2 regions of the Sivoneniella epilithica UHCC 1019 genome follow, and region 2 is predicted to be linked to the other one. Evidence: riboswitches for the same ligand, from Rfam matches in the RefSeq annotation. Region 2 holds a riboswitch; the other holds the start of a gene.

Region 1 (3,121 bases), on a different contig from region 2:
CATCATGGCGTAGAACAGCGGCAATACTTCTGGTGGCAACTGACCCTCAAATCCAGGAGCCAGAATTTCCTTGCCCACAAATCCGGCATTCACAATATATTCCTTCAGCAGGGGCACCATTGCCACCACCAGGGGAATGTTGGGCACCACGCTAGACAATAAGCCGACCGCAAACAAAAGAACAATAGATCCCAGCGCTACATTTTTGCCTAATAGAAACGCCAGGGCGATCGAGCCACTGCTGACAACGCCAGTTTTTTGTAAGCCGCCAATCAAAACAAAAATACTCATAAAAAACAGCAGCGTACTCCAATCCACATCCCGCAAAATGTTGTTGATGGAGTCGATTTTGCTCTGGTGAGCAAGCATTAGACAAAGCGCTGCACCCAACAGCGCCACCGTTGCTGGAGAGACAGGTATGGGCAGACTTTCCCCAATCACAAAGAAAACCAGCACCAGCAGCACAATCATCGATCCGATTAGCAGCATTCGCGGATGATTGATTTCGGGACGAGGCAGGTTATCCAGGCTAGCAAGCTCAGTCCGCCAGATTTTTTTGAACAAAAACGGCAATGTTGCCACGACGACGACGACCGCGATCGCGCCCCCCAAACTCAACTTTTGCAAATAATCGGTAAAGCTCATATTGATTGAAGTGCCGACAATAAAGGTTGCCGGATCGCCGACCAAGGTAAGCAATCCTGCACTGTTTGCCACAAACACCATCAAAATCAGCAGCGGCACAAAATCAACGCCAATTTCTGCGGCGAGCGGCGGAATCAAGGGGGCTAGCAACATGACTGTAGTGGCATTTGGCAGCACCGCGCAAATCGGCGTAGTAATTGCCACAATGCCTAGCAGCAAGCGATTGCCTTTTCCTTTTGCCAGCAGCACCATTTGAGTTGCTAAATAGTCAAATACTTGGGTGGGTTGAAACGCCCGAACCATGACCATCACGCCAAAAAATAGACCGAGCGTAGTATGGCTTTTGGCGATATAGCCGATCGCTTCATCTAGGGTCAAAATATTCAAAAACACCAACAGCAATGCTCCCAACATCGCGGCGATCGTGAGATGCAGCCACTCCGTCATCACCAGTCCAATTACACAGCAAAAAATCATCAATGCTGCGATCGCTTGCCAGCTTTCCATAGCGCTTTTCCCTGGTTAAAATAAATTGTTAAACGTGTAATGATGGGCGCTCAATGGTCGATTCACACCGCGATCGCGACAAAACCGCTGCCAAATTGATTAGCAACACTTAGGCACCCCAGTATCACAAGCAGGTACAAAAAACTGAGCAGTACGGGCAAGAGACACTGGCAAGCCAAAACATTTTGTAAAAATGCTGACTGTTCAGTCCTCTCTCAATGCTGACGGAGTTAGCTGACGGACTAGGGCTGAGAGATGCCCTCTAGGAAAAGTTCTAAGCTTGAGCAATGAATTGAATAGATATTTCTATTCATCTCAATTCAAAACTCAAAATTCAAAACTTTTCATCAGTTCGCCCCAAAAAGTGGTTCCTCCGCTTTGCTCTGCCAATCACACCCATCGACAAAAGCAAATTAAGCTGGCTTCAGTTGTTGAAAGAAATTTAACACACTTCTTTAAGAGTGTATCCCACCTTTGTGATGAGTATAAGTGCTTAGGTTTGTTTTTCTGAACCAGCGCTAAACCTTGAGCAATTGACCTCTACCGCAGGAGACGTATGGACAGCGCCAAGAAAGCCCAAATTCAAGCCTACGCTTAAGCCATCGCCGCTCTATGGTACGAAGAAACTGACCCGGAACAAGTCAAAACATTAGCAGGAATTGAAGTGGCGGTGCGAGAGCATAGGCTTGAGCATGTGAGTCCAGAAATTGGTAATTTTTTATTGCAACAAGTAGTAGCACGACAAGCGGACGCAAACGCGCCATCGGCAGCATCATTGGACAATTGAGTGTGAGTGAGAAACAAGCTCAAAAACTGGATGTCAAAGCCTACACCCAATGGAGTCCCTATCTGGAAAAGTGTTGCTTGTTGTTGAGTGCGAATGAGTCCTATAAGCGGGCGGCTGAAGATATTCAAGTCTTGACCAGGGTGGCGATTTCTCACAGCACCCAGCAGCGGTTAGTGCATCGTCAAACCTTTGATTGACCGCAGGTGGTACAACCCGTTGAAGAGATGAGTGTGGATGGAGGCAAAGTGCGACTGCGAACCCCGCAAGGAGAGCCGAGTGAATGGCGAGATTACAAAGCTGTGAATCTGCACCAATGCTGTTTGAGTGCGTTTTTCCAGGAGAATTCAAGCTTAACGGTCAAACAGGTTGGGCAACCCATGAAGCTAGCAGGAGCGCAATGGAAAAAGGACAATGTTCCGCAGGTGCTTCTCCAGCGTACTGCTTACCTCAATGGGCAATTCTCAAAATAAGTCTTGCAAGACTGGGATACTCTCGGGGATTTAGCGTGAGAGGGATTGGGAAAATCGTACATCGCGTCACTGTGTTCGATTAACCTCGGTTCTTAATCATCATGACTTCTACAATTTTCGTAGCAGTTTCATCTGCAATTTCTAAAGCTTGATAAAGCTGATTGAGAAACTGCTGTTCTTGCTCTGTCACGACACCATCTGACAGGATTAGATCGGTTGCGACGGCAAAGGCTGATTCTCTTAGTTCAAAGGGGAGTGAGTCTTTGGCTCCTATAAACAGAGCTTCTGCCCCGTCACGTCTGAGAATACCAAACAATTTATCAAACATTCGTCTCATCACATCTGCCGGAAAACTTTTGTACATTTGCATTCGATTAAGGCTGGTAATCAGTCCGTTGAGTTCTTCGTCAGATAGGTAACCATCTGACGCGATCGCAGCTAGCATCAATGAGCCAAAAGCTTCGGCTGGGCTGAGCGATTCTTGAGTTTTGTTCTGAACGTTGAAGATTTTGTCAAAAAGTCCCATAGTTTTTTCAGAAGTTTGAAAGTAAGTGGATTGAAAATTAACAAGAATGCAAGCAGTTTTTGTGCAAGCAATTCACATAACAGCAGAATTTGAAAGCTAAGTTTAGATTTCCCAGATTCCCGAATTTATTCACGATGATTTCTATTTTTAGTTATCTATATTTTTTTAGGAGGGCTGAGGATCTGA
Region 2 (3,121 bases):
GCAATCCCGTGATAGAGCGGCTCAACTTGTCCGGCTCGTCCGGCTTCAGGGTTGCGTTCCAAAAAATCATCGATTTGTTGTTTTAGCCGCGCAGCTTCATCGGGATTGACCAGCGAAAAGTTACGCACTTGATCGATCGCCTGGTCGCAGTTTCGCCGACTGAAGATGAAATAAATTGCAGGCAACATATCCCGCTGTTGCAATTGGCTCACCACATAGGGCAAAGAAGGGCTGTCTTGTTTGGGCGATCGCTGGCTGCCACCCATCCGACCTGCCATTTTGCCGCCCTTGGGCTTCAGCCGGGGATTGATCCGCTTTTGGCTATCGTCCAGTAGGGGGAACAAGCCTTTAGGATTACAAAAGTGGAAACTGAGGGGCACAGGACGAAAATCGGAATAGATTAACTCGGTGGGTCCATGCACCTGATGAATCCAATCGGTCAGTTGATCGCTGTTGGCAACCGTGGCAGAGAGAGCAACGAGTTGGATTTCGGGAGGGCAATAGATAATGGATTCTTCCCAAACGGTGCCCCGCTGGCGATCGTTCATATAATGGCATTCATCCAGCACCACCGCTTCCACATTCGTGAGTGAGGTGCCGACTTCTCCAATAGGCGTGCCGTAGAGCATGTTCCGAAAAATCTCAGTCGTCATCACCACCACAGGCGCGTCGCGGTTGATGGAAATATCGCCAGTGAGCAATCCCACTTGATCAAACCCAAACATTTCGCGAAAATCTCGCAGCTTTTGATTGGATAAGGCTTTGAGGGGCGTGGTGTAAAAAACTCGCCGTCCACGGGCGATCGCCCGATATATGGCATATTCTCCAATCAGCGTTTTGCCGGAACCCGTCGGCGCACACACTACTACCGATCGCCCTGCTTCCAAGGCTGCGATCGCCCGTTCCTGAAACTCGTCTAGGTGAAACGGAAACAATTGGCTCAAGTCAAGCCCTGAAGCGGTAAGGGAAGTCACGCCCAAAATATCCAACCCTGTGCAAGAAATTGATCGTTGTATCGTATGTTTTGCATAGTTTATGGTTAATGTAACCCTTCCAACGGAACATAGCTGTTTTAAAATCAGCAAGCTATATTAGCGGAGTATCTCTATTATTACGGATTCGATCCATCGTAAGGCTGATTTGTTTTGAAGGTAGCAGTTTTATAGAGCAAGTTCCCATAAATTAGCGGAATGGTTCCTAAACGTTACCAGGCAAGCAGCATCTTCAATCAACTTCACCTGTCAATCTAGTGGGTAGCCTAATCTGAGTGCCGCGTTACAGCAGATTTTGATCATGCTGAACCAGTGCAAATATCAGAGCGGAGGAACCGGTTTATTTGGGGCGAATCTTACGATTTGTTAAGAGAGACACCTTCCAGTCTTAGCCCGTCAGCTAACTCCGTCGGCAATGGAAGGAGCGCCCAATGCTAAGGCTTCTCTAGTCGTGGTCATTGGTGTCTCCTGACAAGTATGTGTATGGGATTGTCATGCTTGATTTTGATCAAAGTATGAAGCCTTAACCTGTTTGTCGCTGTGACCCACCTCTCGTTAAACACAATGACCGTGAGAGGATAAAAACTGTGAAAATTCTTCCAATGCTGGCGCGACTTGAAAATGCGCTGGGCTGTCCTGAAATGGCAAGGCAAATGGTTTTGGTTCCGCATCCAGGAACAGACGACACGCTATTAAATTCCAATGAAATTAATCTTCTGGTGGGTTATGATGCTTCTCCCTCTAGTCAAATTGCGCTGGATCTAACCTTATGGATTGCTCACCAAACTCGTCTAGCCACTCAAAAGGCGGTAATGGTTCAGGTCATTTATGTGGTGGATAGAAACGCTGCGGGGCGCGATCGCGTCTGCTATTTAGATCCACTCGATCGCCCCGATCCAGCAGAGAATCCGGTGTACTCATTGCCCCTGCATGACTGCGGGGAATCGATTCAGGTTCAACCTATCTATAAAGCAAGGACTAGCTTAGTGGCTGAATTGCCATTGGTTCAAGATGATAGGTGCAGTGCTTTTGATTGGCAAATGCACCAGTTTGAACAGGCAGATCATATTTTGTGGCAAGCGCGTCATTTAGCCAATGAGTGGCGGGGTTCGCTCAAAACCCATCTGCGGTTTGGCAGTTTAGCAGACGAGCTTCGCCAAGTGGTTCAAGCGGAATCTGCAACTGTTTTAGTTTTAGGATGCAAATCTTCTAATCACCCGCTAGTCAGGCAGTTTGAACGGGACTTTCCCTGCCCAGTGCTAGGAATTCCATCTTTTCCGTAGGCGATCGCTAAAGATTAAGATATAACGCGATGTGCAATTAATTTGCCCACCCTGCGGGAAGTGAACTACATCCCAACGCTTCTCAAATAGAAGCGATTACAAGTCGAGCAAATCCGGTTGGTAAAGGAGCTAATTGTGGGGCGATCGGGGTTGGCGATCGCCCAGGAAAGCGAAAAATTTATCAAATCACTTGCATCAGCACCAATGCTGCCATAACAGAAGCAATGCCAAGAATCGGCAAATCAATCTCTGGTTGCCAAAGATGCAAGCGGGCAAAGACGAATGCCTGAATGGGATATAAAAACCAACCCACTGCCGCGATTCCCACGATCGCGCCAAATTCGCCGCCAAAATAGTAGCCACCAAAAACCGTCATCAGTTGAATGCCAACTTGGATGCCTAGTAGCATTGTCATGAAATATGTTCGACCCTGAGCCATTAACACATCCATATAGGTGTAGCCCAGAACAGTCACCATTGCCCCCACTGCCAAAATTTGCAGCATCCAGCCCGCATCGGCATAGCGACTGTCATATAAAAAATTGATTAAAGGTTTACCCAAGAAGATAAAAAATAAACAAGCTAACAAATTAATGCTGTTCAAGGCGAGGCGCGATCGCCGTAAAACAGGACGCAACCGTTCAGGGCGATCGCGTGCCAACTCAGAATAGGAGGCAAACAAAACCCGATGTCCTAAAACCTGGATCACCTCATTTGCTGCCTTTGATAGGGTTTGAGCCTGAGTAAAAACCCCAAAGAAGCCAACGCCCAGCAAACCGGGAACAATTAAGTTATTGCCCTGTAATGCAAAGAAAGTCAGCACGGTGCTAAAGAATATCCATTGAC

What was found. A riboswitch is a leader RNA that binds a small molecule or an ion and turns the genes downstream of it on or off. The one in region 2 is predicted to bind cyclic di-AMP.
Region 1: it holds a riboswitch for cyclic di-AMP, as region 2 does, so the genes downstream of both, AB3R30_RS24280 (ArsB/NhaD family transporter) here and AB3R30_RS10110 (universal stress protein) in region 2, are expected to answer to the same signal.

Annotation. Positions count from the first base shown of each region.
Region 1 is NZ_JBFPDP010000065.1:16,041-19,161, reverse strand. Features, by position in the region: gene AB3R30_RS24280 (ArsB/NhaD family transporter) at 1-1,152, opposite strand, end outside; cyclic di-AMP (ydaO/yuaA leader) riboswitch at 1,358-1,582, opposite strand; partial or broken gene AB3R30_RS24275 (hypothetical protein) at 1,754-2,409, shown strand; gene AB3R30_RS24270 (tellurite resistance TerB family protein) at 2,489-2,935, opposite strand.
Region 2 is NZ_JBFPDP010000012.1:128,440-131,560, forward strand. Features, by position in the region: gene AB3R30_RS10105 (DEAD/DEAH box helicase) at 1-974, opposite strand, end outside; cyclic di-AMP (ydaO/yuaA leader) riboswitch at 1,285-1,422, shown strand; gene AB3R30_RS10110 (universal stress protein) at 1,580-2,275, shown strand; gene AB3R30_RS10115 (oligosaccharide flippase family protein) at 2,457-3,121, opposite strand, start outside.